Regions from separate parts of the Bacillus sp. 41-22 genome, predicted to be linked through region 3. Evidence: predicted binding sites of a transcription regulator. Region 3 holds the regulator's gene; each other region holds the start of a gene.

Region 1 (8,410 bases), 2.3 Mb from region 3:
CGCATACCCGTATTCCCACATCAATCTGTCATACACTTCTTCTTTCCGTTCACTTTCTAACGGAACAGCTTTTTTATCGCGAAGCGCTTCTAATAACTCTTGTTTCTCTTCTTGAACCGGTTCTGGTGCAAGTAAATCTTTTCCTTCAACAACTTCCACTTTCCAGCTAGCACTATATTCATAAATTTCGCCTGGAATATTTCCTTGTCCTAATTCAAGAAGCATTTCACTATCACGGTGTCTATATAAGGAAGGTGCAATCCAGTCTAAGTAGCAAGACGCTCCGGCACGAATATGGTCTGGTAATAACCATTCACTATGCTCTCTTGCATCGAGCCATTTTTCCATTTCTTTATTGGCATCTTTAACTGTTCCAATTAAAATTAACTTCTCTTTTGCACGTGTTAACGCTACGTATAGTACGCGCATTTCTTCCGCAATTAATTCCATCTTCATTTTACGCTTAATCGCTAGTTGCGATAATGTCGTATATTTAATTCGTTTACGAGGATCGATAAATTGTGAACCGAAACCGAAATCTTTATGAAGTAAGAAACGCTTCATTAAATCTTGTGTATTAAAACGGCGACCAAGTCCAGCTACAAATACGACTGGGAACTCTAGCCCTTTACTTTTATGAATCGTCATAATGCGAACAACATCTTCTTGTTCTCCGAGGGCTCTCGCCGTTCCCATATCATCTCCGCGTTCTAAAATACGCTCAATAAAGCGCAAGAAGCGGAATAATCCTCTAAACGATGTTGCTTCATATTGTCTTGCACGGTCATATAGTACGCGTAAGTTTGCCTGCCTTTGCTTTCCGGCTGGTAAACCGCCGACAAAGTCGTAATAGCCTGTCTCACCGTACACTTTCCAAATTAAATCAGAAAGAGATTGTTGACGCGCAAATTCACGCCACCCTTGCAGTAAGTTATAAAACCACTCTAATTTATCATGCAGTTCTTGTTCTTCTTCAAGCGGCGCTCCCTTTAAGAATGAGCTCATCACTTCATAAAACGAGCCTTTCTTTCCATGAGCACGAAGCGTCGCAAGTTCTTCGTCATTTAGTCCAACGATCGGTGAACGAAGTACAGCTGCAAGCGGAATATCTTGCATCGGGTTATCAATGACGCGGAATACGTTCATCATAATATTTACTTCTGTCGCTTCAAAGTAACCAGTCGCAAGGTCAGCATATACCGGAATTCCTTGTAGTTTTAACTCTTCCATAATTTGCGGCGCCCATGGCATCGAGCGAAGTAAAATAACGAAATCACGATATTGCACTGGGCGCATACTATCAGTTTTACGATCATACACTTCATAGCCTGAATCGACCATTGCTTTAATACGCTGCGCCATAAGACGAGCTTCAAGCTGCGCTTTTTCTACTTCGGCACCTTCTTCACCGTCTTGCACTTCTTCCTCAGTTTGCTGAATACATAATAGCTCTGCCGCTACATCTTCACCTTCTGGATAGCTAGCACCTAGCTTTAATTCAGCGTCAGCATCATAATCGATTTCGCCGACTTCTTCGCCCATAATTTGTTTGAAAATAAAGTTCGTACCTGCTAGCACTTCATGACGGCTACGGAAGTTTTTCGCTAAGTCAATCTTCATTCCGCCGCCCGATCCTTCTTGTGTGAAACGTTTATATTTTCCTAAGAATAAACCAGGCTCTGCTAGTCGGAAACGATAGATTGACTGTTTTACGTCACCAACCATGAACAAGTTTCCTTCACTCTCAGAATCTTTCGTTACGAATTTAATAATTGATTCCTGTACGAAGTTCGTATCTTGATATTCATCAACTAGTACTTCAGCAAATTTATTACGATATTGAAGTGCTACTGCTGACGGCTTCATTTCACCGCCTTCACTTTGCTCGCTTAAAATTTGCAAACAGAAATGCTCTAAATCTGTGAAATCGACCATTCCTTTATCTCGCTTAATCGCTTGGAAACGCTCTGTAAATACTTTTACAAGCTTCACGAGTTTTTCTAATACAGGATGCATATCTTGAAAATCTCGTAAGAAACTTTCGGGTCTGCGGCTAAATAGCTCTTCTTGTAATTTCTTCACTTCATCTTTCGCTTTATTACGAAGAGAATCTACTTGTTTTACAACATCTTCGTTGTAATCACTTTTTTTAATACGCTTTAACGTTTGCCACGATACATTTTGCATCGCTTCATAAACGCTTGTCCACGATCCACGAGCTGCTGAGGATAACGTTCCAAGTAAAGCTAAATCCGCTTGTAAAGTTTCAACGCGAGGCGCTGGACCATCAGGAAGCATTGCGAGTTCAGTCGCCTTACGAATATGCTTTTCCGCTGTTTCAAGCTGAAACTTCACATCTTCTAATAAGTAAGAAGCGTACACTAAATCTTCAATCGTCTTTCCTTCAACGTCGTATGCTTCTACTAATTTATCAAGCCACTTCTCCGGGTTTGGATGCGCTCTTGATTCTGTATGAAGCGCTAAAATCATTCGTTGTAAGTCATCGTCACTACGGTCACTCGTATAACGATCAACTAGTTCAAAGAAAATACTATTATCTTCGATTCCATATTCTTCTTCTAATATGTCATCTAGCACTTCTTCTTTTAATAACTCATTTTCTGTTTGGTTCGCAATACGAAAACGAGGATCGACATCAAGCATGTAATAATATCCTCTAATAACTTGTAAACAAAATGAATGAATTGTAGAAATGGAAGCTTTATTTAATAAGCTAAGCTGCTTTCTTATATGCTGTGAACCTGGCCCATCAATTAATACTTTTTCTAACGCTTCCCCAATTCGATTTTTCATTTCTTGCGCTGCTGCATTCGTAAATGTTACAACGAGCAGGCGGTCGACATCGACTGGATTTTCCTCACTTATAATCTTTTTAATAATACGTTCAACTAATACCGCTGTTTTCCCTGATCCAGCTGCCGCTGCGACTAAAATATCACGTCCGTTCGCTACAACCGCTTTCCACTGGTCATCTGTCCATTGACTACCTTCTGGTTTCTGAGGCCAATTTTCTATCATTCTCCGCCAACCTCCTCTCTAATTTTCTCCATCGCTTCGCTATCTTTCATATCTTTTAACGTACGGAATTGGTTATCTTCAAGTGATTCATCAAATTGACAAACAGATTTGAAGTTACAGAACGTACATGCCGCTTTATTCCCCTTTTTGTAAGGAGCAATATCAATAACACCTTCTGTAATGTCTTTTCCGATATTTTCAAACGAGTGGTGTACATATTTTTGAAGTACGTTAAACTCTTGTTCACTTGCAATGCTAGAACGCGCACTAAAACTACCATCTTTTTTCAGACCAGCAGAAATAATATCAGAGCTTCCTGTTGAAAGTTTATTATCCATTAAACGCACAACGTCAGCATCTCCTAGTACGAGACCTTTCATTTTAAATTTCTTTAAAATTTCTTTCTCAATTTCTTCTTCAGATGCATCGCCTTTCATCTCAACAATCGGGTTATGAATATGGAAATACAATACACCCGCCGGTGATGCAGTACTGCCCTTTTTCATCCACGTATGTGCATTTGAAGTAACAACATCTAAATACGTTAACATTTGAAGTGCGAGTCCGTAATACACTTCTGTTAAATCTAACGCTTTCGAACTTGATTTATAATCAATAATACGAAGGAACGTACCACTCTCATCTTCCGCCTTATCAACACGGTCAATACGGCCAACTACTTCCATCTTCACACCATTTGGCAACGCAAATTCCATTGGCGGAAGAGATCCAGTCCCGCCCATACCGAACGGTACTTCTAAATCAACTGGTACAAATCCACTCGACTTCGCATGTTCACGAAGAATAAGTGACGTACGGAAAATGATTTGTTGTAGTTTTTGCTTTAAATAGAAATGACGGTTCGAACTTAATAAAATTTGTCTTTGTAATAACGGTGCAATTTCTTCTATTACTAAAGCAGAAAGGTGTTCACACTCTTTTATTGATAAATCCGCCCAAGTCCGATTTTCACGTAATAGCTTGTCTGCAATTCTCTTCAGCGCTGCATGGAATAATTCACCGATATCTGGCGCATCAAGTTTGAAAATATCACGCTCTCTTAGCGATAAACCGTGCTGGGCAAAATGAGCGTACGCACAACGGTTAAATAGTTCCATACGAGAAACGCTTCCCTTAATTGTATCTCCATATAAATCCCTACTTACATCTGTACTTAGTTTCTGTGCACGATTTCGGTAGAATAAACTTGATAACACACGGCTACTTTTTTGCTTCCATTCATCTGAAGTAACGTAGAAGTTATATACGTCCCACCAAAAGTCTAAATTCCCTTCAAATCCGTATCGCTTCCACGTTTGCAGTTGCTGCATGACATAAGACAAAGTTACTTCTGGCGTTGCTACGTATGAAATTTGTTCCGAACGCGATAAGTCATTTACATCATTCGTAATAAACGATTCTTTCACATCAGGGAACATTCTTTTTATTTTCTTAATAAAGCTAGACGCAAGTAACGTCTTTCCTTCTTCATCCGCAAGCGGACAAGAAATGTATAACTTCTCAGATGCTCTCGTCACCATTTGATACATAACGAACTGTTCTTCTAATAAAGTTTGTCTCGTCGTTGGTGCTAATTCGATACCTGCAGCGGTGAGAACATTTCTTTCCTCATCAGAAAGCATACCTTCATCCATAGGCGCTGCTGGAATCACACCTTCGTTTACTCCAATAATGAATGTCGCTTTAATATCTGATAATCTAGAATGATCAATATTAGCAACTAACACTTGATCTAGTGACGGCGGAATGTTCGCAAATTGAAGTGCCTCAAGACCTGTCGACATAACCTCCGTAAACATTGAAAGGGACATCTTCTCTTCGCCAAGCATCTCAACGAACGTATCAAGAAGATTCATCACTTCTTCCCATACTTGCTCATGGTCTGTCGCAAATAAGAAATCTCCATTTTCTTCTGCACGAACACGTAATTCTTCTAGTTTTTTCGGAACGTCAAGCTCCTCTAAAAATAAATATACCGCTTCGCACATTTGCATAACTGTTCCAGCACGCTTCAGTCTTTTTTGCATACGAATAACTGGCGTTCTTACAACGTCGCGAAGTCGATTTATTTTCTCTTCCATTTCACGCTCACTGTCTGTTATCATTTCGCTCGCATCATCAAGAGAACGATAACGACGATACATCCACGGATCTTCAGAAGTCCATCTCTTCCCTTGTACACCGTACGCTAAACAGTAGTTTTCAAACTCATCCATCTCTTCGCGCATCGCTTCTTTTCTTGCATCTAATGGATATAAAAGCTCTGTTTTCACGCAGCGGAATACTGCATCATAACGCCAATTCCCGCTAATAATCTCGAGTGCAGAACGAATACATTCTACTAGCGGATGATGTGACATTGGGCGTTTTTCATCGATGAAATGCGGGATATTATAATCCGTAAATAACGTTCGCATTACGTCGTAATAACTTTCTCCGTTACGAAGAAGGACTGCGATATCTCGGTAACGATAGTCTTCATCCGCCACAAGTCTTCTAATTTCACGAGCTACACCTTCTACTTCAGCTCGTAAATTAGCTGCTGTACTAATTGTTACACTCGCTTCACCATGATACTTTTCATTCGGACGCGCTTCATAATGCGTTTCTAAATGAGCTAATGCTGGAGAATGAAAACGCGGTTGTTCCATAAGTGGAATTGTTTTTTCAATTTCTATTTTCTCTTCACGCGCTACTTGTTTTATTTTTTCATACGTTAACGTCGTTTCATAAAATAAATCTAGTTCATTCACTGGCTGCGCTAACGTTTTTTCATCTATCGTTAATGTTATTGTTACTCTTGTTCCTAATCTCATTAGCCCTCTAACGATTTCTAGCTCTTGAGGAGAAAATGAATGGAATCCATCTATATAAATTTCCGCGCCTTTTACATACTCAGAGTCTGAAAGCTTCTCAATTAATAATTGTAAGTAGTCTTCTGAATCTAAATACTTTCCGATTAAAGCACGTTCAAAATCATCATATAATAACTGTAAATCATACACTTTATTCGCTAGTAGCTTTTGCTCTGCACTACTGCTATGCGTGTCTAATTGTTGCCACATTTCATATACGTTAGACGGCGTCACATTGTAACGTTTAAACTCAGCAATCATACTACCAAGATGTTCAAAGAAACCGTTTTGCTCCGCTGCTTTTTGAAACACAGATAGTCCATCTTTACGAGATTCTACAATTTTACGAAGCAACATATGTACACCAGCTTCATCAATATGAAGACGACTCGCTCCACCAACTTCTTGCAGCACCTTCCACGCTAATCGCGAAAAACTAAAAACTTGTGCCCGAATAGAACCTCTTACATCTTCGCTCCCAATTAACGCCTGCTGCGTTTGGAATGTCATCTGTTCTGGCACAAGATATAATATTGTTTTCCCTCTTGGGCGCTGTTTTAACTCTTCTTGCACTTCGTGTAAACAAAGTGTACTTTTTCCACTTCCAGCTCTACCAATCACAAATCGAAGTGACATGAAACCCCCACCTTTCACTTACATAACGAACGTTAGTTTGCTATCACAATTGTATTATAGGACGATAAAAAAGACAAACATACTCGTTTGTCTTTTCCTTATACTTCATTTTATTATATCAGCCTTTTGAGAAATTCGTTTGTACCTCTTGAATCGGCCAATATCGTAAATCAACTTTACCGACAACTGTATCAGCTTTCACAAAGCCGAAGTGCCTACTATCCCAGCTACCAAGGCGGTTGTCACCAACTACAAAAATAGAACCGGGTGGTACAAACTTTTCTTTCGTTAACTCTTCTAGTTTAAAATCGCCTGTTAATTGCCGTCCATTTGTCTCTTTCTTATACGTCTCTAAATAAGGTTCATCCACGAATTGTCCGTTTATATATAATTTATCATGCTTATATTCGATATGATCCCCAGGTAAACCGATAATTCGCTTTACATAGTCCTCTTTTTTATTCGCATGAAAAACGACGACATCAAATCGATTCAAGTCCCCTACTTGATAACTCACCTTATTCACAACGAGCATATTTCCATCTTGCAATGTCGGCATCATTGACTTCCCCTCTACAACGTACGTTGAAAAGAAAAACGTTCGAAAAAATACAGCTAATAGTACACCAATTAAAATTGTTCTTACCCACTCTAGCCCTTCTTTTTTCAAAGTTTTCTTCATTCGCTTCTCCCCTCGCCCTTTAATGATGAAGCTTGCATTTATAAAGTGAAACTTAATCGGTGGGGGTTTTGTTCATCCCCCACCGATTATTAGCCCGCACCAATCGGGCATTTACGGGCAGTTTGATCTCCCACCTAACTTCTTTGCTTCAGTCGAATTTTTTGGTGGGAGTTTTACTGCCCTCAAATAGCGGGACAAAGAAGACTTTTCCTAATGTAGTTCTAACTTTACTTCAATTTTTTTACCGACATACCATAAAATAAAAATAACAACGCCCACAATAACCGATTTCACCGGCTTATGAATAAATGACACTAAATCATGACCGATATACGTTAAAATAAAGATCATAACAAGCTTTCCAAATGCTAATGCTAGTCCAAACTGTTTTACGCTAATGCGAGATAAACCAGCTACAACGTTTATAAGCGCAGATGGTGTGAACGGAAAACAAAATATAACAAAGATTGGCGCGAACCCTTTTCTTTCAATCCATCCCATCGCTTTTCGCACTCTCTCATGCTTATTTACAAAAGAAAAGAAACGACTTCTTCCAAAGCTACGAATAATGAAAAATACAAGCATTGCACCAATTACTGACCCAATCCATGAATAAAGAAAACCGAACCAAAAACCAAATGCAACAGCATTCGCCAACACAAACACAATGAGTGGCAATGCTGGAATAAGCGCCTCTATCATCGGTAAGCCAATACCGAGAAGCGGTCCGAACGCACGATAACTTTCAACAATATGATCCATATTTTCTGGTGAAAAATACTCTTTGATCGTTTGAAAATCCATTCTACACTTTACCCCTTTACTCTAATTACTACCTCTACTGTATCATTGCTTAAATGAAAGAGGAAATGGTAGATACGACATATGGAGATGTATTTATTAAAGTTTCCATATCATTCGCTAGAATTCCTTCATTATTATGCTATGATAATCTTTCAATATTCGACAAGGTTTGTTGTACGTTTGGTTGTTTGAGGAACAATATTTTTTGATGATTTTTTCGGTAAATGAAATTACACCGGTGATTTTCTGAATACATCGACCACAATTTGATTTTTATCGACTTTCCGACAAAAACAGACAAATAAAAAGGATGAGTCTCCCCATCCTTTCCCTCTCACACTTCGCCTTCCTTCACAAAATACACTTTCTCATA
Region 2 (8,410 bases), 550 kb from region 3:
GCAGCTGAGTTGGCGGTACCTAATACTATAGAGTTACAAGAAAAGGTATTACAAAGAACTCTGAGATTGCAAAGAGCAATGAGAGAGAGAGTACATAAAAAAGAAGAAAAACTGCAAGTGTTACAAAAATCTTATGCGTTCCGTTATCCAAGGCAAGTGTACGAGCAAAAAGAAGAGCAGTTAGACAGGGCTCTTGAACAACTTGTTTTAGCGAAAGAGCGTTATATAGATAAAAAAGTAAATCAATTAAAGCAACTTTCATTTTATTTAGAAAAGCACCACCCATCTCAAAAAATTATACAAACGAAAACGGCAATTGAAACGTTGCAAAAGCAGTTGCAACGTGAAATGCAAACATTACTTCAAACGAAGGAGTTCGTATTTGTGAGAGCGGCTCAAAAGCTTGAGGTATTAAGCCCGCTTAAAGTAATGATGAGAGGGTATGGGCTTGTATACGATGAAGAGAAACAAGTATTAAAAAGCGTGAAAGATGTTAGCCTTGGAGATGCTGTTTCGGTTCAATTACAAGATGGAATACTAGATTGTAGTGTATCAAGCATAGAGGAGCGTGAATTGAATAATGGAAAATAAGTTAAGCTTTGAAGAAGCAATTTCGCAGCTTGAGCATCTCGTTTCTAAGCTTGAACAAGGTGATGTACCTTTAGAGGAAGCAATTTCTTATTTTAAGGAAGGCATGGAATTATCTAAGCTTTGTGATGAGAAATTGAAAGATGTACAAGAACAAATGGCAGTTATCCTTGGGGAAGATGGAGAGCTTAAACCGTTTACTGCTTTAGGAGATGAAGCATAGTGACACATATAGCTTTTGATGCTTTTTTGAAAGAGAGTAAAACTTTCGTAGAAGAAAAGCTTGTAAGCTATGCAAATGAATTACAATGTCCAAATGTGCTTCGTGAAGCGATGGCATATTCTTTGGAAGCGGGTGGGAAACGTCTCCGCCCGTTACTTTTATTTGCAACGTTACAAGCGTTTGGGAAAGAAAGAAATCTTGGAGTGGGTGCAGCTTGTGCCCTTGAAATGATTCATACATATTCGTTAATTCATGATGATTTACCTTGTATGGATGATGATGATCTAAGACGAGGAAAGCCTACAAATCATAAAGTATTTGGTGAAGCAATGGCAGTTTTAGCGGGAGATGGTTTGTTGACATATGCTTTTCAAGTTATTATGGCATATGAGCAAAAAGAAATCTCTGCTGAAAAAAAAGTAAGACTTGTACTTGAGCTTGCGAAAGCAGCAGGACCTGAAGGAATGGTTGCTGGACAAGTGGCAGATATGGAAGCTGAAGGAAAACGACTTACAATTAATGAATTAGAGTACATTCATAATCATAAGACAGGTAAACTGCTTGAGTTTGCTGTACTTGCAGGCGCGATACTTTCTGATGCTACAGAAGAGCAAGAAGAGAAGTTACTTGCATTTGCGAAATATATCGGTCTAGCTTTCCAAATTAGAGATGATATTTTGGATGTAGAAGGAACAGAAGAAGAGATTGGAAAACCGATTGGTAGTGATGCTTCCAACGAGAAGAGCACATATACGACGTTATTTACTGTAGATAGAGCAAAATCTATTTTAGAGGAGAAAATTGCAAAAGCAAAAGCTTCTATTAGCTCCTTACAATTACAAGATGAATATTTACTATCTATTTGTGATTTAATCGCAAAACGTAATAACTAATATAACAGCGTTTCCATTTGTTGAGTCATTCATCATTTTATGATATAAATGTAGGAAAAGGTTTTTCTTTTCTTGTTATTGGCAAAAATATATGTAGATTACATTGCCGTTATCACTTCGTGTTAGCGGCTATTTTTTTCATCACGTAAAGAAATATGATGTATAATATGATAAGTGAAAAAATGGAAGTGTTTTCTGAAAGCAGGACAAGATAAAAAGAATAGAAAAGATAATTTCTTGTGTTGTGTAAATGTTTCTTATAATATTTGACATGTTGACAGATTATGAAATGAAAGTGAGTGATCCATGTGGATCTAACGCAAATTCAAAACCCTAGTTTTTTGAAAGATATGTCTATCAGTGAACTAGAGGGGTTGAGTGAGGATATTCGTAAGTTTTTAATTGAAGAGCTCTCTCAAACAGGTGGACATATTGCACCTAATTTAGGTGTAGTAGAACTCACAATTGCTCTGCATAAATTATTTGATAGTCCGAAAGATAAGTTTTTATGGGACGTAGGACATCAATCCTATGTACATAAAATTTTAACAGGGCGTGCGAAAGAATTCGGCACATTAAGGCAATACCAAGGTCTATGTGGTTTTCCAAAACGCTGTGAGAGTGAGCATGATGTTTGGGAAACTGGTCATAGTTCAACGTCGTTATCTGCTGCAATGGGAATGGCTCTAGCACGTGATTTAAAGAAAACGGAAGAATACGTTATACCAATCATTGGCGATGGTGCATTAACAGGCGGAATGGCTTTAGAGGCATTGAACCACATTGGGCATGAAAAAACGGACATGATTGTTATTTTGAATGACAATGAAATGTCAATTGCACCAAACGTCGGTGCACTTCATAATGTACTTGGTCGTTTACGTACCGCAGGGAAGTACCATTGGGTAAAAGATGAACTAGAGTATATATTGAAGAAAATCCCAGCAGTCGGCGGGAAAGTTGCTGCGACAGCAGAGAAAATAAAAGATAGTCTAAAATATTTACTAGTATCAGGCGTCTTTTTTGAAGAATTAGGCTTTACATATTTAGGTCCGGTCGATGGGCATGATTATGAAAAGTTATTCGAAACGTTGCAATATGCAAAGAAAACAAAAGGCCCAGTACTTGTTCATGTTATTACGAAAAAAGGAAAAGGTTATAAACCAGCTGAAAGTGACGTTATTGGAACTTGGCATGGAACAGGATCGTATAAAATTGAGTCAGGTGACTTCGTTAAACCGAAAGAAGTTGCACCAGCATGGAGTGCTGTTGTTAGTGAAACAGTGCTTAAGCTAGCGAGAACGGATGAACGTATCGTTGCAATTACGCCTGCAATGCCTGTTGGATCGAAACTTGAGAAATTCCAAAAAGAATTTCCGGATCGCATGATTGATGTAGGTATTGCAGAGCAGCATGCTACAACAATGGCAGCTGGTATGGCAACACAAGGGATGAAGCCGTTCTTAGCAATTTATTCAACATTTTTACAAAGAGCATATGACCAAGTTGTTCATGATATTTGTCGCCAGAATTTAAACGTTTTTATTGGAATAGATCGCTCTGGATTAGTAGGAGCAGACGGTGAAACGCATCAAGGTGTATTTGACATCGCGTTTTTACGTCACTTGCCGAATATGGTGCTTATGATGCCGAAAGATGAAAATGAAGGTCAACATTTAGTATATACAGCGATGCAATACGAAGATGGGCCGATTGCTTTACGTTATGCACGCGGAAATGGACTTGGCGTTCAAATGGATGAAGAATTAAAGGCGATTCCAATCGGTACATGGGAAACGTTAAAAGAAGGCACACAAGCAGCAATTTTAACGTTTGGTACGACAATCCCGATGGCAATGGAAGCAGCTGAGCGTCTTGAACAAGCTGGAATATCAGTGAAAGTAGTGAATGCTCGCTTTATTAAGCCGATGGACGAAGCATATTTACATGAGCTTTTAGGGAAAAATATACCGATTTTAACGATTGAAGAGGCTTGTTTAATCGGTGGCTTTGGAACGGGAGTAGTTGAATTTGCTTCTGAGAACGGATACCATAGTGCTTTAATTGAACGAATGGGTATTCCTGATCGCTTCATAGAGCATGGTAGTGTAACAAAACTGTTAGAAGAAATTGGTTTAACAACAGATGCTGTTGTAGACCGTATTCATACAATGATTCCATCAAAACAAAAAAGGGCGTAACAAATGAGCGTAAAAAAAGAAAGAGTAGATGTACTATTAGTAGAGCGAGGGCTTATAGAAACGCGTGAGAAGGCTAAACGTGCTGTTATGGCAGGTCTTGTATATGCGAATGAAATGAGACTCGATAAGCCAGGGGAGAAAATCTCACAAGATACGGAGATTACGGTGAAAGGGCAAGTCATGCCGTATGTAAGCCGTGGTGGTTATAAGCTTGAAAAGGCATTAGAAACATTTCAACTTGATTTACAAGATAAGGTTATGATAGATATTGGTTCATCAACTGGTGGTTTTACAGACTGTGCGCTTCAAAATGGGGCGAAGTTATCCTACGCATTAGATGTAGGATATAATCAACTTGCGTGGAAATTGCGTCAAGATGAGCGTGTTGTTGTGATGGAACGAACGAACTTCCGTTACGTGACACCGGCAGATTTAGAGCGTGGTTTACCGCAGTTTGCAAGTATTGATGTTTCATTTATATCATTAAGGCTTATATTGCCGGTTTTAAAAACAATGCTTATGCCAAATGGTGATGTAGCTGCATTGATTAAACCTCAGTTTGAAGCTGGACGAGAACAAGTCGGGAAAAAAGGCATTGTTCGTGATAGAAAAGTACATGAAGCTGTCGTGGAAATGATTGTCGATTTTGCTCTTAAGGAAGGCTATAATATCGAAGGTTTAACATTCTCACCAATTACAGGCGGGGATGGAAATATTGAATTTTTAATTCATCTAAAGTGGCACGGTGAGCGTGAGAATGGCGAAAATCATTCTCCGGTTTCTATTGAGCAAGTTGTTACAGAAGCACATGATGTTCTAAAACAAAAAGGGAAAGGGGAATAACATATGTTGTTCCTCTTTTTGTTGTAATCGTATAATGATTATAAAAACAATTGTGTACAAGTAATGGATTATACGGTAACATAAATAAATGAAGTATACCAATGTTTAAACTATGGTAAGAGATAGTGTGAGGTGCAAATGTATGAATAAAGGTCAGCGCCATATTAAAATCAGGGAAATTATTGCTAACAAAGAAATTGAAACACAAGATGAACTAGTTGATATTTTACGTAATGTGGGGTTTAATGTAACGCAAGCAACAGTATCGCGCGATATTAAAGAACTGCACTTAGTGAAGGTGCCATTACATGATGGCCGCTATAAATATAGCTTGCCAGCAGATCAACGATTTAATCCGTTGCAAAAATTAAAACGAAATCTAGTGGATTCATTTGTAAAATTAGACACGGCAGGACATATGCTTGTGCTAAAAACATTGCCTGGTAACGCTCATTCACTTGGGGCACTCATTGATCATTTAGAGTGGGATGAGATTGTCGGAACCATTTGTGGTGATGATACTTGCTTAATTATTTGCCGTACACCTGAAGATACAGGTGTTGTCTCTGATCGTTTCTTAAATATGCTTTAACAGAAAAATCTTGTTTACTTTCCTCTGTAAAGTGGAAAGTAAACAAGATATTTTTATTGGCGAAAAATACGGATTTTCAAATACAATACATTATTTTTTTTGAATGAAGTTAGAAAATAGGTGGATTGACCCGTAAAACGAATGTTTGGTACAATGGAGCGGGTTAGAATAGTAATTTATACATACAAACATATAGTATAACTATTTGAATGAAGAATACTGAGAAAAGCCCTTAATAGGGGATTAGTTTATAACGAGGTGAATGGGGCATTGTTATCGGAATTATCGATCAGAAACTTTGCTATTATTGAGGCATTAAATATTTCTTTTCAAAAAGGTTTAACCGTTTTAAGTGGTGAAACAGGAGCTGGAAAATCCATTATTATTGATGCAATTAGTTTGCTTGTTGGTGGCCGTGGTTCAGCAGAATTTGTTCGATATGGAACAGAAAAGGCTGAGATAGAAGGCTTATTCTATGTAGAAGATGACAAACATCCATGTATCGCAAAGGCAGAAGAGTTAGATATAGAAATAGAAGATGGCATGATTATTTTGAAGCGTGACATCGCTGCGAACGGAAAAAGTGTCTGTCGTGTAAATGGGAAACTTGTTACACTCAGCATATTAAAAGAGATTGGAAAAACGCTAGTTGATATTCATGGACAGCATGAAACACAAGATTTAATGAATGAAGAGCGTCATATGTTTATGCTTGATCATTTTGATGGAAATCGCATTGTTAAACAATTGGGCATATATCAAAATGTATATACAGACTATGAGAAGTTAAAAAAACAGCTGAAATCTTTAAGTGAAAATGAACAACAAATGGCCCATCGTCTAGATTTAATTCAATTCCAACATGAAGAAATTCGTAAGGCGGATTTAAAAATGGATGAGGAATATGAATTGACTGAGGAACGATTAAAAATCTCCAATTTTGAAAAGATTTATAAAGCATTAGGAGATGCGTATCGTTCGTTAAGTGGAGACGGACAGGGATTAGATCACGTAAGAAATGCAATGGGACAAATGGAGAGTATTACGCACTTAGATGAAGCGTATCAAGAAAATCATGATTCTATTGCAAATAGTTATTACTTATTAGAAGAAGTTGCATACCAGCTTAGAGAAAAATTAGATATGATGGAATATGATCCGAAACGTCTAGATGAAATTGAAACACGTTTGAATGAAATCCGTATGTTAAAGAGAAAGTATGGAAATACTGTAGAAGAGATTTTAGCGTATGCTGATAAAATTGAACAAGAAATTTTTACGATTGAAAATAAAGACGTACATATTGAAACGACGAGAAAGCAGTTAACGAAATTAGAAGGTGTTATTGTAAAAGAAGCAACGTTGTTAAGTACTATGCGTCATGAGCTTGCAGATCATCTTACAAGCGCTATTCATCAAGAATTAAAAGAACTATATATGGAAAAAACGAAATTTGAAGTGAGAATTATGAAGAGGGTAGGAAATGTAGAAGAACCTCTCGTGGAAGGAACACCGGTAAAACTTACGGCGGATGGCTACGATCATGTGGAATTTTATATTTCAACGAATCCGGGTGAACCGTTAAAGCCACTTTCAAAGGTTGCTTCTGGCGGAGAGTTATCTCGTATTATTTTAGCTTTAAAAAGCATTTTTTCTAAGCATCAAGGTGTCGCATCTGTTATTTTTGATGAAGTGGATACGGGTGTGAGTGGTCGGGTTGCACAGGCTATTGCGGAAAAAATTTATCGTGTATCAGTAAACTCGCAAGTACTTTGTATTACGCACTTACCTCAAGTAGCTTCAATGGCGGACTCTCATTTATTTATTAGAAAACAAGTGGCGAATGATCGTACGATTACATCGGTTACTGTGTTAAGTACGGATGAAAAAGTAACAGAAATTGCTCGAATGATTTCTGGTGTTGAAATTACAGATTTAACGACAGAGCATGCGAAAGAGTTACTTACGCAAGCGCATCATTTCAAACAGACAGCAGAGGCTATCCAGTAATGGATAGCTTTTTTTTCTCAAATGACGATTTCTTAATTCTTCCGGTTATAAATAAAGCGCTGCAAGGAGAGATTAAAAAGTGAAGCCAAGAGGCTGAATGTGGGGTAGGAGCGAGGAGAGTGAACAAATTGAAATTAGAAAGATTTCGAAAAATAATAGGTCTTTGTCTCCTTGTTTCTCTAGTTTTTATTGGATGTTTTAAACCGCTTCGAACGTTTATTTCATCGCCGAAGCAACTTGTTGTTTTTGAAGGACAACAATCAGAAATAGCATCATTACCAGTTTTTAAGGCTGCATCTACAAATCGTAATGTATTTACTGTAAGTTCAAATGAACAAGAACTTATGGTAAATTCTCACCAAAATGGTGAAGCTGATATGGTGTTTCAACTTGCTGGTTTTCCAGTGAAAAAAGTAAATGTGAAAGTATTAAAAGATTTTAAAGTTATTCCAGGTGGACAATCGATTGGTGTAAAATTGAACACAAAAGGTGTACTTGTTGTAGGCCATCATTTAATTCAAACTGAAAAGGGTAAAGTATCTCCTGGTGAAACAGCTGGTGTACAGATTGGAGATATGATTACTGAAATCAATGGTAAAACAATTGAAAGAATGAGTGATGTAGCACCATTTATTCATAATAGTGGAGAAACAGGTGAACCGCTTAATCTTGTTTTATTAAGAGATGGAAAATATATTCGTGCTAAGCTAACACCACAAAAAGACAATGGTGAATCCTCTTACCGAATTGGACTGTATATTCGTGATTCAGCAGCTGGTATCGGAACGATGACATTCGTACATCCAGATTCCATGAAATATGGAGCGCTTGGTCATGTAATTTCCGATAATGATACAAAAAAGCCAATTCAAGTAGAAGATGGACAAATTATGCGTTCGACAGTAACGTCTATTGAAAGAGGAAGTCACGGGAACCCGGGAGAAAAATTAGCAAGATTTTCACCGGATCGTGAAGTGATTGGTAATATTACAATAAATAGCCCGTATGGTATTTTTGGGAAATTAAACACAGATATGACAAACGGCATAATGGATAAAGC
Region 3 (8,410 bases):
TGTTTTATAAAGTTTCAATGGCTATTTTAATTGCATTTTTTATATTATTATCAGTAAGTATATTTAAAGCTCAACCCACCCAATTACTATTAATCATACTCATCTTTTCGAGACTATGGCCACGATTTATGACAATTCAGTCAAATTTAGAACAGCTTGCTGCAAGCATTCCTGCTTTTAAGTCATTATGGGACTTACAAGGGGAATGTAATGAAGCAATTGAAATGCAGGATATACATCAGCAAAAACATATAAAGCCGATTTGTATAGAGCAGGGTATTGAATGTAAGGGTATTTATTTTCGATATAATAAGAAGGAGCATTTGTATGCACTTCAAAATATTAATGTGAAAATACCAATCAATAGTATGACGGCTATTGTGGGACATTCGGGAGCTGGGAAGAGCACATTAATCGATGTTTTAATGGGATTGATTCAGCCAGAGAAAGGTCAAGTATTAATAGATGGAACTCCTCTTACAAGTGAAAATTTATTGTCATTGAGACGGGCTATTAGTTATGTGCCACAAGATCCTTTTTTATTTAATGCAAGCATAAGAGAAAATTTATTGATGATTGAGCCGAATGCGAGTGAAGAACAAATTTGGACTGCATTAGATTTTGCGGCGGCAGCTGAATTTGTACGAATGCTTCCAAAAGGGCTTGATACTCTCATTGGAGATCGTGGAGTGAGACTTTCAGGTGGTGAACGTCAACGACTTGTACTAGCTCGAGCTATTTTAAGACAACCATCCATTTTAGTATTAGATGAAGCTACGAGTGCATTAGATACTGAAAATGAAGTAAAAATTCAATCAGCAATAGAAAGGTTGAAAGGAACGATGACTATTGTTGTTATTGCGCATCGGTTATCTACGATCCGCAATGCAGATCAAGTTATTGTTTTAGGAAAAGGTGAGATTGTTCAAAAAGGTGAATTTAATCAATTGGCTAAAGAGAGAAAAGGTGTATTTCGAAATTTATTAGGGTCACAAATGGAAGTGGGTTCATAGAGGAGAAAGATTGAATGAAATCTTGTATTATTGTAATTCGAGTTGAATGATAGCCCGGATAATGGTCAGTTACAAAAGGTCTTATTCGGGCTTTTATATTTGTGTTTTCTAAATTTAGGGAATAAATATAATTCAGTACCTTGCAATAAACAATACTAAGTGGTATATTATGGATAAAATAGCTACCGTTTATTGAACAGTACTAAAATGAGAAAGGGGGATTGTCCTTGAACGTTCAGTTTAAAAAAGGTGTGTTAGAACTGTGTGTATTGGCACTTGTAAAACGTAAGGATTGTTATGGATATGAACTTGTTCAGCAAATCTCTAATAAATTTTTAATATCGGAAGGTTCTGTATATCCGTTATTACGTCGTTTAACGAAAGAGGGATATTTTCAAACGTATTTAAAAGAATCCACGGAAGGACCGCCCCGTAAATATTATCAACTAACAGAGCAAGGAGAGATGCAACTTACTTTATTAGTAACAGAGTGGCGTGATTTTGCTAAAGGTGTTCAAGAAATTATTGAAGGGGTGGAATGGGATGAGTAAAGAGCAGTTTCTTAAAGAATTATCAAGTCATCTTAGAAAGTTACCAGAAGAAGAGCGACAAGATATTTTATTTGATTATGAAGAGCACTTTCAGTTTGGGATGGAAGAGGGGAAAACTGAATCAGAAATAATAAAGGGACTTGGCTCTCCGAAAGTAATTGCGAAAGACTTACTTGCGATGTATCGATTTGATGAAATGAAAAAAGATCCGTCGACTTCAAATGTGACAAGAGCTGTCATGGCAGCGGTTGGACTTAGTTTGTTTAATTTTATTATTGTGTTAGGCCCGTTAGTTGCAATTATAGCTTTTATATTTTCCTTTTGGGTCGGTGGGATTGCTAGTGTAGTGACACCATTTTTCGTTATTGTAAAAGTATTTATGGGCACTTTTATATGGTTGGATCTTTTCGTTAGTATAACGTTTGTCGGAGTAGGTTTGTTGTTATGTATTGTAGCTTATTATAGTACGAAGTGGTTTAAAAGATTATGTGTACGCTATGTAGTCTGGAACTTCAAAATGATAAAAGGGGAGTAGATGATGAAAAAGATATTATTAGTAGCTATCGCTTGTATCATTATTGGAGTAATAGGGATTTCACAAACATATGAAAAAGCAGTACAAACTGCAGAGAAAGGAGATAAAGAGGACGTAATTAAAAACGAAACGCTAAAAAATGTAGAAGTTAAGTTAGATGCTGGAGATATTGTTGTCCAAAAATCTCCTGATTCCTCTTTTTATGTAAAGCAAAAAGGAGACGTAAGTAAACAGGAGATTCGTATTGCTGAAGATGGTGATACATTAAAAATCATAGGGGAAATAGAAAAAGGTGTTTCATTTGATTTTTCATTTTACAATTTCGGATTTCAAACGCCTACATTGACTATATTAGTACCTGAACGTTCTTATCAAGAGATAAAAGTAAATTCATCCGCTGGACAAATAGAAATAAGTAATGTGAAAAGTGACCGCGTAAGTGTTGAAACACTCGCCGGAGAAGTGGATTTGAAACATGTAACAGCAAAGAGTGTGGAGGGGTCTACAAAAGCTGGTGAGGTGAATTTTAAAAAAGTCATAGGGAAAGTAACAGCAAAAACGGCTAGTGGGGATATAGATATTATTGATCATGATTCTAAATATGATTTAGAGGTAAGTTCAACTGCTGGAGATGTAGATATTACTTTATTGGAAAAACCACAAGATGCAGTTATAACTGGGCAAACTGCTGCTGGAGACGTGACAATTTTTAATGAAGACAATAAAAATATAACGATTGGTAATGGTAGTAAAAAGATTAGCGGTAAAACCGCTGCTGGAGATGTTACTATTGAAACGCGTTAATAATTAATGAAACGCATTCTTTTGAATGAACGGAAATCTATCAAAATATAAAAAGAAGATAATTACCTATATAAATAAGGGAATTATCTTCTTTTTATTATTTTTAATGTAAATCACGATATACGCCAATTACTTTTCCAATAACTGACACTTGTTTTAAAATAATAGGTTCTAGTGAAGAGTTTTCCGGTTGTAGACGGAAATGATCTTTTTCTTTATAGAAACGTTTAACAGTTGCTTCGTTATCTTCTGTTAAAGCAACTACAATTTCACCGTTGTATGCAGACTGTTGTTGGCGAACAACAACTAAATCACCATCAAAGATACCGGCTTCAATCATGCTATCTCCAGAAATGCGTAACATAAACACTTGATCTGCTCCAGCAACGATACTAGCTGGAAGTGGGAAGTGATCTTCTACACTTTCGACTGCTGTAATCGGTAAACCGGCAGTAACTTTTCCGATGATTGGAACTTGAATAACAGATTGTGTTTCCGTTCGGTTGTCACCTAAAATTTCAATTGCGCGTGGTTTTGTTGGATCGCGTCGAATATATCCCTTTTCTTCTAGTCGTGATAAATGTCCGTGCACTGTAGAACTAGAAGCAAGGCCGACTGCTTGACCGATTTCACGTACGGAAGGTGGATATCCTTTTTCTTGTACTTTTAGCTTAATAAAGTCGAGAATGTCTTGCTGGCGTTTCGTTAACTTTTCCATGTTTTCTAACACCTCGTTTTCTTTCATTTTTCTTATTATTAAGTATAACATGCGAAAAAACATTCTACAAACATAAGTTCGAACGAAAGGCAAATTTATGATACACTATAAGGAAAATATAGTGAGAAAGAAGGGTTCAAAATGAATGCAATTATTTATGCACGTGTGAGCACAACAAAAGAAGAACAGGAAACATCATTATTGCGTCAAAAAGATGAATTATTGCATTTAGCTGAGCGCTATCAAATGGATGTTACAAAGGTAATTGAGGAGCAGGCTAGCGGTTATACAATTGAACGTGATGGCATATTAGAAGTGCTAGATACAATTCGAGATGAACAAGTTGATGTACTACTTATACAAGATGAAACGCGTCTTGGTAGAGGAAATGCAAAGATTGCATTAATGCATTGTTTACATAAAGAGGGGATAAAAGTTTATACACACACACATAGTGGTGAATTACAGCTTTCAGATTCTGATTCGATGGTGCTAAATATAATTGGGATCGTTGAAGAGTATCAAAGAAAGATCCACAATTTAAAAATTAAACGTGGCATGCAAAGAGCAGTGGAGAAAGGATTTCGTCCAGAAAATAATTTGAAAAATCGTCATTTAAGCGTAGGACGTGAGAAAAAAGAAGTGCCAATTGAGGAAATTGTACGTTTGCGCCGGAATGAATTAACTTTTGAAGAAATTGCAGCAACACTTCGTGGTTTTGGTCATGATGTTTCAAAAGCAACTGTACATCGAAGGTATGTAGAATATACAAAGCAATTGCTTGATAAAGAGGACTAACTATTGTATGATAATAATCAGTTTTGAGTAGAAGGGGGATTCGAGATGCCAAGTCAAGAACTCATTGAACGCATTAACTTCTTAGCGAAAAAAGCAAAAGCTGAAGGCTTAACTGAAGAAGAACAACGTGAGCGCCAATCGCTTCGTGAACAATATTTAAAAGGATTTCGTCAAAATATGTTAAACGAATTAAAAGGAATTAAAGTCGTTAACGAAGAAGGCACGGACGTTACACCGGCGAAATTAAAAGCTTTAAAAAAGCAGGATAATGCAAAATTAAATTAAAAGATGGGCATAGCCCATCTTTTTTTATTTGTTAAAATTGTTATTTAATAACTTTCCAGTTTTCATTTTTCGTTGCTTCTATCCTTTTATGCTTCAATATATAGTTAGCGATAAGTTCAGACATATCTGTTGGTATGTCTTTTACTACTGGTTTATTTTGAAACATAAAGAAGTTCCCGCCACCGCTTGCACGATAATTATTCATAACAACGTCATATTCTTCATTCATATTAAGAGGAGCGCCTTTATACTGCAAAGACTCTACTCTCTCTCCAATTGGTTTTGAAATGTTTAATACATACGAAATCCCTTCCCACATATCGTAATTATAGTGTTGTGGTTTTGGTTCTATATAGGTAGGGTTTACGATGATGGTTCCATCTGCTTTTAATGTGAAATAAGAAGCAGAGAGTTCGAGAGCATTTTTTATATCCGCTCCGGTTATTCTAATTACTTTTAATGTATTTGGATAAATATAATTAGAAACGATGTCACGCATTGTTACATGTTTAGGGAAACCTGGAGATGTATTATGAAACAAACTTGTACAAGAAATTGAAACATTAGCTATATCCATCTGTATTTTATTTATGAATTCAATAAAAGGATGGTCTTGCAAACGTGTTTGCATAGCATCGGAAATTTGCATATCCCCATAAATTATTCCAATAGGTTTATCAAGCCAATTTTGTGTTTTCTCTTCATAATTGGCAACCAAGGAAAGAACATCTTGGTCTGCCGCAATTCCTTGTACGGGCAATAACTCTGAATAACTCTCTTTTTTCACCCATTTTTGTTCTGCTTTTTCGAATGTTACTGTTACTTTTCCAACTGAGTGTCCATTGCATCCGGTCTGTAAAATTGTTACACCATTAATCACGGTGTGAGCGATTTCTCGGTGTTGGTGGCCTGTTAGTAAAATATCTATGCCTTCAATTTCATGGCACATTGCATATCCTTGGTTTTCACCTGTTAAAACTTCAGTCGGTACTCCGGTTTGTAAATCACGTTCAAATCCCCCGTGATAGGCTACGACTAGTAAATCTGGTTTTTCATGTTTACGGATGTAAGAAACCCATTTTTTTGTTGTTTCAAATGCATCTTCAAATTGTAAATCTTTAATATGATGTGCTTGTTCCCAATGGGGGATGTAATGCGTTGTCACCCCTAAAATAGCAATTTTTATGTTTGATTCAATATGTTTTATTATATATGGTTTTCCGAAATAAGGTTCTTTTCTGTTTTTATCTAAAATGTTTGCTGATAGATAAGGGGAATTTGCAGTAGCCACAGCATTATTTAATATATCCATTCCGTAATTAAATTCATGATTTCCGATAATTGCAATGTCATACTCTAAGTAGTTGGCTAATAAGGACATTGGGTTTTCCATATCTTTTTCGTATGTAGCGTAATGATAAGTAAATGGTGTTCCTTGAATGAAGTCCCCGTTATCAATCAGAAGAACGTTTGCATTTTGAGAACGTTCTTTTTTTATGAGAGTAGAAATTTTAGCTAAACCAATTTCTGCTTTGGAGTTATCTTGGTAGTGAATTGGATACACAGTACCATGTACATCGCTTGTTAATAAAATATTTAAAGTTACAATTTGATTTTGATTCAACGCCATTCACCTTTTCTATAGTTATCTTTCAATTAATCATATCAAATATATGAAAAGAATTTTAATGTGAATGTATAGAATGTGTAAAGATTCTGTAAATAAGCAATTATTTGTAAAAATATGTGATATATTTCTTCATGTTTATGGAAGGTTATTTTATAACAACGAAAAATGGAGGCATTAACATGTTGAAAAAAGTTTTTGCAATGAGCACAACAGTTGTACTAGCAGCGGGATTATTAAGTGGATGTGGAACGAAGGAATCAAGTGCAAGTAAAAATGAAGATACGAAAAAAGGTTATGTACCGAAGACACTAAATGTTCAATTTGTTCCTTCTCAAAATGCAGATACGTTAGAGGCGAAGGCAAAACCATTGGAAAAGCTATTAAGTGATAAATTAAACATTCCGGTAAAAGTTAGTATTTCAACGAATTACAATACAATTGTAGAAGCGATGGCATCTAAGCAAGTAGATGTAGGCTTTTTACCTCCAACAGCGTATGTGTTAGCGCATGAGAAAAAGGCTGCAAACGTAATTTTACAGGCGCAACGTTTTGGGGTAGATGATGAAACTGGAGCTCCCACAAAGGATTTAGTAGATGTTTATAAATCAGAGTTTGTTGTTAAGAAAGATTCTAATATTAATAGTGTAAAAGATTTAAAAGGTAAAAAAATTGGCTATCAAGATGTAACATCATCAGCGGGTTATGTATGGCCTGCGGCTGTATTGTTAAAAGAGGGAATCGATCCGTTGAAAGATGTGAAACCTGTTACATTAAAAGGTCATGATCAGTCACTTATTGCTCTTTTAAATGGTGATGTAGATGCAGCTGTTGTATTCCAAGATGCTCGTAATATTGTAAAAAAAGATTATCCGAATATATTCGATCAAACGAAAATAGTAAAATTTACGGAGAAAATTCCAAACGATACGATTTCTGTACGTTCTGATTTAGATGCAGAGTGGAGCAAGAAATTACAGGATGCTTTCATTGAAATAGGAAAGAATGAGGAAGGGCACAAAATCATTAAAGAAGTATACTCACATGAAGGATACGTTAAATCTGATGATAGTAAATTTGATATCGTTCGTGAATATGGAAAGAAAGTGAAAACGCAATAATACATATGGAAATGGCGACTAACTGGAAAGTGTGTGATTTCAGTTAGTTTGCCGTTTTTCAGTTATTGATAATACATAGAAGGTAGGTAAGATGTGTGATAGAGTTTCGAAATGTTTCCAAAGTGTATCCGAATGGTACAAAAGGATTGAATAATATAAACTTGAAAATTCAAAAAGGTGAGTTTGTTGTAATGGTCGGGCTATCCGGTGCTGGAAAATCAACACTTCTTAGATCGGTAAATCGCCTTCATGAAATCACAGAAGGAGAAATCATTATTGAAGGGGAGTCTATTACTGCTGCAAAAGGAAAAGGATTACGACGCATGCGCCGAGATATTGGTATGATTTTTCAAAGCTTTAACCTTGTGAAGCGATCAACGGTACTGAAGAATGTATTAGCTGGGCGGGTTGGATATCATTCTACATTGCGTACAACGTTAGGTCTGTTTCCGAAAGAGGATGTGGAGCTTGCATTCCAGGCGCTGAATAGAGTGAATATCTCAGAAAAAGCATATGCACGAGCTGATGAATTATCAGGGGGACAACAGCAACGTGTATCAATTGCTAGAGCATTGGCACAAGAAGCGAAAATCATATTGGCAGATGAGCCTGTTGCTTCGTTAGATCCTCTGACAACAAAGCAAGTAATGGATGATTTGAAGAAAATTAATGAAGATTTTGGAATTACGACAATTGTAAACTTACATTCTATTGATTTAGCGAGGCAATATGCTACTCGTATTATTGGATTACATGCTGGTGAAATTGTTTTTGATGGATTAGTAGAAGAGGCAACGGATGAAAAATTCGCTGAAATTTATGGGGACGTAGCTCAGAAAAGCGCATTATTAGAGGTGGCAGCTAAATGAATGAAGTGACGATATATTCGAAATCGATACCGAAGCCGCCGAGTAAATTGAAACATATGTTAACGGTTATTTTAGTTATTTTACTGTTG
Region 4 (8,410 bases), 130 kb from region 3:
TCACCACTTTATTTTGCGTATTCCACTGCACGTGTTTCACGAATAACAGTTACTTTAATATGTCCTGGATAATCCAGTTCATTTTCAATACGTTTTCGAATATCACGAGCTAAACGATGAGCTTCTAAATCATCAATTGTATCTGGTTTTACCAGAATACGAACTTCACGTCCTGCTTGAATTGCGAAAGATTTTTCTACGCCTTCATAAGACTCTGAAATTTCTTCTAACTTTTCAAGACGACGAATGTAATTCTCAAGCGTTTCACTACGAGCTCCCGGTCTTGCAGCTGATAATGCATCTGCTGCAGCAACTAGAACTGCAATGATAGAAGTTGGTTCTGTGTCACCATGGTGAGATGCGATACTGTTTATTACAACAGGATGCTCTTTATATTTCGTTGCGAGTTCAACACCAATTTCAACGTGGCTACCTTCTACTTCATGATCGATTGCTTTTCCGATATCATGTAATAGACCAGCACGTCTTGCTAGTTTTTCATCCTCACCAAGCTCCGCTGCCATAAGTCCAGTTAAGTATGCAACTTCCATAGAGTGTTTTAAGACGTTTTGTCCGTAACTTGTACGGTATTTTAAACGACCTAAAATTTTAATTAAATCTGGATGTAAGCCATGAACACCCACTTCAAACGTTGTTTGCTCTCCGACTTCACGAATATACTCGTCCACTTCACGTCTTGATTTTTCGACCATCTCTTCAATACGCGCTGGGTGAATACGTCCGTCCTGTACTAGTTTATCAAGAGCGATACGAGCTGTTTCACGACGAATCGGGTCAAATCCTGATAGAATTACAGCTTCTGGTGTATCATCGATAATAAGGTCAATACCTGTTAACGTTTCTAACGTACGAATGTTACGACCTTCACGTCCGATAATACGTCCCTTCATTTCGTCATTTGGAAGATTTACAACCGAAACGGTTGTTTCAGCAACATGATCAGCTGCACATCTTTGCATTGCAAGAGATAAAATCTCTTTTGCCTTCTTATCCGCTTCTTCTTTCGCGCGAACTTCACTTTCTTTTACCATAACGGCAATTTCATGAGAAACTTCACTTTCCACTTTACCAAGAATAATTGCTTTCGCTTGTTCGCGGGTCAGATTGGAAATGCGCTCTAATTCTGTTTGTTGCTTTTGAACTAACTCTCCCACTTTGCTTTCCAACTCTTCAATCTGTTGTTGTTTCGCTACAAGAGATTCCTCTTTCTTTTCTAACTGTCGCTCGCGGTTATCGAGCGTTTCGTCTTTACGATCAAGGTTCTCTTCTTTTTGCATTAAACGATTTTCTTGTTTTTGTAATTCGCTTCTACGGTCACGAATTTCTAATTCAGCTTCTGTACGAAGTGTATGAATTTCATCCTTTGCTTCTAAAAGCGCTTCTTTCTTAAGTGCTTCAGCATCACGATTCGCTTCGTCTAGAATACGTTTTGCTTCATTAGCTGCACCATTAATCTTCGCTTCAGCAATAGACTTTCGAACAAAAAAGCCAACAACTGCACCGACTGTTGCAAGCAAAATGGAGATGAGTATCCAAACTGTACTACTACTCATGATTTCACCTCCCCTTGCTATGAATGAAAAAAGACTGTCGGCATGTACATTGAATTACAACGTACAGCAAAGACCGTCGTCCCGCTTTTTTAAGGGACTTTCTTCATTTCACAATTAAAATGTCATATTATTATTTCGGCAAGATTTAAGTCTTACTCCGAATATTACTTCTCTTCTTGAGAAGAGTATATCGTATATAAGAAAAAATATACATTCTCATTGTATCTATCGCAATTTTCATTGTCAAGCGTTGTCTACTTTTACTTTCTTTACCTTCAGCCCTGAATCTTATATGGATTAAAAAAACAGACGGCATATTATCCTGGAAAACCTTAGAAAATCCCAATTCATTCACTTAAAATATATGAATATTCCCCTTTACACATAGCCTTTTGGATAGAATAAATATTTTATCTCCAGCTATATACAACGCTTTCATAGTGGATTAAAAAATAAAAGACACGGGACCGTGTCTTTTATTTTTTAATCTTGACGAGTTGAATCTTCCGTGTCTTCAACACCAGAGTTTTCACCAATTCCGTGATGTTCACGAACAAAGAAGGCAATTTCTTCTCTTAAATCCGTATTCTCTTTTAAGAATTGCTTCGAATTTTCACGACCTTGTCCTAAGCGTTCTTCATTATAAGAGTACCAAGCACCGCTCTTTTGAACGATATCAAGTTCAGAAGCCATATCTAAGATTTCACCTTCTCTTGAAATACCTTCTCCGTACATAATATCAACTTCAGCAACACGGAATGGCGGTGCTACTTTATTTTTAACTACTTTTACTTTCGTTTTATTACCAACAATATCGTTACCTTGCTTTAACTGCTCAGCACGACGTACTTCAAGACGGACAGTTGAATAGAATTTCAACGCACGACCACCTGGAGTTGTTTCTGGGTTCCCGAACATAACCCCAACTTTTTCACGAATTTGGTTGATAAAGATTGCGATTGTTTTTGATTTGTTGATTGCACCTGAAAGTTTACGAAGTGCTTGTGACATTAAACGTGCTTGTAAACCAACGTGAGAGTCACCCATGTCCCCTTCGATCTCAGCTTTCGGTACAAGAGCTGCCACAGAGTCAATTACGATAATATCAACCGCTCCACTTCGTACAAGTGCTTCTGCGATTTCTAGTCCTTGCTCCCCTGTATCAGGCTGTGATAATAGTAATTCATCTATGTTAACACCTAATTTTTGTGCATATACAGGATCCATTGCATGCTCCGCATCAATGAACGCTGCTTGTCCACCTTGACGCTGTACTTCCGCGATTGCGTGTAATGAAACTGTTGTTTTACCTGAACTTTCAGGTCCATAAATTTCAATAACACGGCCACGTGGGTATCCGCCTACCCCTAGTGCCACATCAAGTGCTAAAGAACCACTTGAAATTGTAGAAATTCTACGCTCCGCTTGTTCTCCTAATTTCATAATTGAACCTTTACCGAATTGCTTCTCTATTTGTTTTAACGCCATATCTAATGCCGCTTGACGATCGCTCATTCAAAATTCCTCCTTAACTAAATTGCTAATCTTATTATACCTATTTTCAATTCAATTTGCCAACAAAAATCGAACATTTATTCGTTTTTTTATTTTATATCGAATAAAACTAGGTTTTCCAACAAAAAAACTAGAAGAAATTTATATCTCTTCTAGCTTTTTAAATAAATGATAAAATCCATATTTTGTAGAGCGTTCTCTAATTTGTTGACGACTTCCACTTAAATTAAGCGAGAAGACTACAGCTGGTTCATCTTTAATCACCAATCCAATAAATACTGTTCCTGGTTCTTTATGCTCTGAAGCATCCGGTCCTGCCACCCCAGTGAAACTAATTCCGATATCTGCTTTTAACAGTTCCTTTACATTTTCAGCAAGATAGCGAGCACACTGTTTACTAACCGCGCCATCAGTACGTAACACTTCTTCAGGTACATGTAAAATTTGTTGCTTCACATCATTTTGATAACAAATGACACCGCCTTTAAATACAGATGAAACACCAGCATTTTCTGTTACTTGATTTCCAAAAAGACCACCTGTTAAACTTTCTGCACACGCTAAAGTTAACCCTTTTTCCTTCAATAGCCTTATTGCCTTGTAATGAAGGAAATCTTGGTCATATCCGTAGAAAAATTCTCCTACTCTTTCTAAAATCAAATCTTCCACATGCTGAATCAGTTTCTCCGCCTCATCAGCATCATGATGTTTGGCAGTTAAACGTAATGTCACTTCGCCATCATTTGCAAGTGGTGCAATGGTTGGGTTCGTTTGTCCATCAATTAAATCTTGAACTTTCACCTCTAATTGAGATTCCCCAATACCAAAAAAACGAAGAACACGAGAATAAATATTTTCCCCCGTTGTAAACTTACATAAAAAAGGCTCTACGTAACTTATATACATCGGCTTCATTTCTTTTGGTGGTCCTGGTAATAAAATATAAACTTTTCCGTTCGTATTTAATCCCATACCAGGCGCCATACCGTGATCATTCGCAAATACAGTCGATCCATTTAAAACGAGCGCCTGCTTTTTATTATTCTCCGTAAATTCACGGCCTGTACGCTTAAAATAATCGCTTATCGATGTTAATGCCTTTTCATCATACACAAGCTCTTCATCTAAACTAGACGCTATTGTTTCTTTCGTTAAATCATCTTTTGTCGGTCCTAATCCACCTGTAAAAATGAGCATATCAGCTCGTTCTTCAGCCAATTCAATTGCCTTCTGTAATCGCTTGTTATTATCCCCAACAACAGTATGGTAGTACACGTTAATTCCGATTGAAGCTAACTTTTCAGATAAAAACTGGGCATTTGTATTTGCAATTTGTCCAAGTAATAATTCCGTTCCAACCGCAATAATTTCAGCATTCATCCCAATTCCCCCATAAACTTCTATTTTGAGTTTACAAAAGCATCTTTATTTTTCCAGAAATAATCCCATCCTGAAATAACGGTAAAGAATAATGCAATCCATATGAAAATATCTGCAACTGGAATATGAAGTAGATTTAACGGTACATCATGTAATAAGTATGCTGCAATCGCAATAATTTGTGTCCATGTCTTAATTTTCCCTAGCTGATTTGCTGCAACTACTTCTCCTGTCCCAGCAAGTACAAGGCGTAAACCTGTTACTGCAAACTCACGGCTTATAATTACAATAACGATCCAAGCAGGTACATATTGCATTTCTACCAATGTGATAAGTGCTGCCGAAACAAGTAATTTATCTGCTAACGGGTCAAGGAATTTCCCTAAATTCGTTACAAGATTATACTTTCTTGCATAATGTCCATCAATCCAATCTGTAGCCGAAGCAATAATAAAGATAAGTGCCCCTACTAAATGTTGAATTGGTAACTCTACATCACCAATTATAAATGAGCCCCACTCAAAGGGCGCTAACATAATTACCATAAAAATTGGAATTAAGAAGATTCTAGATATTGTAATTTTATTTGGTAAATTCACAGCTATTCCTCCATCATGTCAAAAACATTTGTTCATTGAAAAAAGTCATCGAAGCGATGACTGTTATTGCGCAGCTTGCCCTATCCCTTGGTTTTTTATCACCAATCTTTGGTGATATTCTTTTGCTGGATCTAATGGGAAAGTAACCACTTGGCCATTCAGTTTAATTTCAACATTCGGTGCACTTCCAATATTAAGCCGCACTTCTTTTACTGTTGATAAATCACGTTTTTCTGTTTGACCACTTTGTACTGTAGTGTTTAGAATTTCGTTACCCGCATCATCTTTAACATCTACATAGCTTGCACCCTTCGCTGAAATTTCCAGTTCTAATGTTTTATTATTATGAATTTCCAAAGTAGATACCTTACCACTCGTTCCAACTACCTTCACTTCTTGTTGTCCAGTTGGTTGCGCTGGTTGCTCTTCTTTCTTTGGTTCTTCTTTCTTTGGTTCTTCTTTTTTTGGTTCTTCCGCTTTCGCTTCATCTTTCTTCGTATCTAACGGAGAATTTTTTGCTTTTTGAACCTCAATTTTCTCACTTTGAGCATTTGGAACTTGCCTATCATCTTTTCCAGTTAACGCTTGAATAACAAACCAGACTACCACTCCAAATGCGATTACTAACAACGCAATCAAAATTTTGGGCATATGATCCGCAATTGGCCATGATGAAGATTTTTGCATTGTTTCTTGTGTTTTTTGTCCAGTTGATACTTGTGGAACTTCACGTTTTTCAGACTGTGGTATCGTACTCTGATATTCCACAAGCAGTTCCTCTCCATTTAATCCAACAGCATCTGCATATTGTTTAATGAATGCACGCGCATAAAAAGCTCCTGGCAACACATCATAATTGCCTTCTTCAATCGCTACTAAATGGCGTTTTTGAATTTTTGTAATCTCATGCAGCTGATCAATAGATAAGCCTTTCGCTTCTCTTGCTTCTGTCAGCTTTTGTCCTAATTCCGTCACTACTAACACCTCAATATTTCTTTAAAAGTCGAACATAGAGAAATTGTTTTGCGTACCTTGCTCAATTTCATCTACTAAATTATATTGAATTTCTTCATCATAATCGTTACGCAATTCGATAATATAATCAAAATCATCCAATGTGTATTCTGACTGACTCACAAACACATCCGGATGTTCCACAACTTTCGTTGCAGGCAATCTCATGATTTCACGAACGAGCTGCCAGTGTCTTTCATTTGCACGCTTTGTCGACACAATTCCATCTAGTATGAAAATATTATCGTCGCTATACTCATCTTCAATCAATTGGCTACGAACAGTTTGCTTAATGAGAGTAGATGATACGAATAACCATCTCTTATTTGCACAAACACTTGCGGCAACAATAGATTCTGTTTTTCCGACACGAGGCATTCCTCGTATCCCAATTAATTTATGACCTTCTTTTTTCATTATCTCCGCCATAAAGTCTACAAGCAATCCTAATTCATCACGCACAAATCGAAATGTTTTCTTATCATCTGCATCTCGTTGTATGTACCTACCATGTCTAACTGCTAGCTTATCTCTAAGCTTTGGCGGACGATATTTCGTTACCGTTATATTATCCATCGTATTTAAAATTGATTCAAGTCTAGAGATTTGTTCTTGATTATCACACATAAGCAAAAGTCCACGTCGTGCATTATCTACACCATTAATTGTGACAATATTGATGCCAAGCATACCGATTAACGAAGAAACGTCACCAAGTAAGCCAGGTCGGTTTTTATGTATTTCATATTCAAAATACCATTCAATCATCCAAGATCACTCCCCTACGCTTACTTTACACCTACGTACTATATTATATGATTTCACCTTAATAGGGAAGCTAAATGTATAATCTATTCCTCCTAATTACTATACAAAAAAAGTAGAGAGGAGAAGCTCCTCTCTACTTTTACTTATGTTGTACAAACTTCACCATTAAATTTGCAATTGTATGTTGCTCTTGTTCATCAGCAACTTTCCAAAGCTCAGACAATAATTTTTCTTGATCGTTGCGCGCTTCTACTTCATTTGCTAAATAATCACCAACACGAAATGCCATATCTGATACGGCACCACCATCAAGCCCTTTTCCCCCCGCTTGTTCTAAACGTTCTCCTAAAAAGCTCTTCCACTGATCAAAATTATCTAACACTGACATGTTTAAGCACCTCACTATTTTAGTAATAGAATCATGCTTAATTTGTACAATTTCTTGTTTTTTATGTAAGAATTTTTTAGCAATGCCAACCGCCATTCACTCCGATAATTTGCCCCGTAATATAAGAAGCTCCTGGCGAAACGAGGAATGATACTGTTTTTGCTACCTCTTCGGGTAGTCCTATTCTACCTAATGGAATATCTTCAGCAATTTCATTTTTATCATCTTCTGAAAATACATTTAACATTTCTGTTTCGATCGCACCTGGCGCTACCGCATTAACGCGCAATCCACTTAGAGAAACTTCTTTCGCTAAAGCCTTCACATATGAATTTTGTGCACCTTTCACCATTGAGTACAGCACCTCACAAGACGCTCCTATTTGCCCCCAAATGGATGAAATAACAACAACATTACCACTTCTCCGCCCGATCATCGGTGGAAGCGCCATCGATAAAAGTCTATATACACTCTTCACTTGAAGCTCCACCATATAATCTAATTCTTCATTCGTAACATCTGTTACTAATCCAAATATACTCTTTCCAGCTGCGTATACAATAACATCAATAGGATGTTCGATTTGTCCCCACAATTTCTCTGCTCCATCGATAGAAGCTAAATTTGCTTGCACAGGAATCACTGCATCAAACTCCTTTTGTAACCCCCTTATCTTCTCTTCGCTTTTATTGTAATGAATATAGACTGTATAACCATCCTCGATTAACTGCTTCGAAATAGCAGAGCCAATCCCTCCGCTTCCTCCAGTTACTAATGCATACTTTTTCATAAATTCCCTCTCTTATCTTTTTATGTATAAATAAATAATACCCTCATCTTACCATTTGGCAATAACCAAACGTTAGATGAGGGATATAGATACTGCGTTTTTTATTCACATATTACTTCATTTTTTTTGTAACACTTGGCAGACACTCATTTTCTCTTCAATTAATAATGTTTTTGCTGCTTGTTGTAGGTCTTGAACAGTTAATCCTTCTAACACTGTAAGAGCATCAAATAAACTAGATTCATTAAACGCATATCGTGTAAACTGATTTGCAATATATTCAGGTGAATTCAACGATCGTAAAAATCCGCCAATTTTCTTTTTCTTCACCCGTTCCAGCGCAGTCTCATCTAACTGATCATAATTCGTTTGTAGTAAAATA

Evidence for each region. The regulator LexA, encoded in region 3, represses DNA repair genes until DNA is damaged. The targets are predictions, from matches to a motif close to CGAACATATGTTCG.
Region 1: a site for LexA is predicted at 6,578-6,591, ahead of addB (helicase-exonuclease AddAB subunit AddB). Genes of this name have one in related genera too.
Region 2: a site for LexA is predicted at 5,475-5,488, ahead of recN (DNA repair protein RecN). Genes of this name have one in related genera too.
Region 4: a site for LexA is predicted at 3,160-3,173, ahead of recA (recombinase RecA). Genes of this name have one in related genera too.

The regions. Positions count from the first base shown of each region.
Region 1 covers NZ_CP084035.1:1,150,202-1,158,611, reverse strand. The annotation lists gene addA (helicase-exonuclease AddAB subunit AddA) at 1-3,039, opposite strand, end outside; gene addB (helicase-exonuclease AddAB subunit AddB) at 3,036-6,551, opposite strand; gene lepB (signal peptidase I) at 6,670-7,233, opposite strand; gene LCF45_RS05840 (TVP38/TMEM64 family protein) at 7,444-8,037, opposite strand; gene LCF45_RS05835 (competence protein ComK) at 8,372-8,410, opposite strand, start outside.
Region 2 covers NZ_CP084035.1:4,042,232-4,050,641, reverse strand. The annotation lists gene xseA (exodeoxyribonuclease VII large subunit) at 1-591, shown strand, start outside; gene xseB (exodeoxyribonuclease VII small subunit) at 581-811, shown strand; gene ispA ((2E,6E)-farnesyl diphosphate synthase) at 811-1,704, shown strand; gene dxs (1-deoxy-D-xylulose-5-phosphate synthase) at 2,013-3,905, shown strand; gene LCF45_RS20635 (TlyA family RNA methyltransferase) at 3,909-4,748, shown strand; gene argR (arginine repressor ArgR) at 4,891-5,340, shown strand; gene recN (DNA repair protein RecN) at 5,611-7,350, shown strand; gene spoIVB (SpoIVB peptidase) at 7,470-8,410, shown strand, end outside.
Region 3 covers NZ_CP084035.1:3,487,773-3,496,182, reverse strand. The annotation lists gene LCF45_RS17805 (ABC transporter ATP-binding protein) at 1-1,013, shown strand, start outside; gene LCF45_RS17800 (PadR family transcriptional regulator) at 1,241-1,564, shown strand; gene LCF45_RS17795 (DUF1700 domain-containing protein) at 1,557-2,099, shown strand; gene LCF45_RS17790 (DUF4097 family beta strand repeat-containing protein) at 2,100-2,903, shown strand; gene lexA (transcriptional repressor LexA) at 3,007-3,621, opposite strand; gene LCF45_RS17780 (YneB family resolvase-like protein) at 3,763-4,419, shown strand; gene LCF45_RS17775 (DUF896 domain-containing protein) at 4,465-4,704, shown strand; gene LCF45_RS17770 (bifunctional metallophosphatase/5'-nucleotidase) at 4,745-6,328, opposite strand; gene LCF45_RS17765 (phosphate/phosphite/phosphonate ABC transporter substrate-binding protein) at 6,514-7,452, shown strand; gene phnC (phosphonate ABC transporter ATP-binding protein) at 7,548-8,321, shown strand; gene phnE (phosphonate ABC transporter, permease protein PhnE) at 8,318-8,410, shown strand, end outside.
Region 4 covers NZ_CP084035.1:3,613,124-3,621,533, forward strand. The annotation lists gene rny (ribonuclease Y) at 9-1,574, opposite strand; gene recA (recombinase RecA) at 2,058-3,089, opposite strand; gene LCF45_RS18350 (competence/damage-inducible protein A) at 3,231-4,469, opposite strand; gene pgsA (CDP-diacylglycerol--glycerol-3-phosphate 3-phosphatidyltransferase) at 4,490-5,068, opposite strand; gene LCF45_RS18360 (helix-turn-helix domain-containing protein) at 5,132-6,043, opposite strand; gene LCF45_RS18365 (DUF3388 domain-containing protein) at 6,065-6,850, opposite strand; gene LCF45_RS18370 (DUF3243 domain-containing protein) at 6,990-7,238, opposite strand; gene ymfI (elongation factor P 5-aminopentanone reductase) at 7,315-8,028, opposite strand; gene yfmH (EF-P 5-aminopentanol modification-associated protein YfmH) at 8,146-8,410, opposite strand, start outside.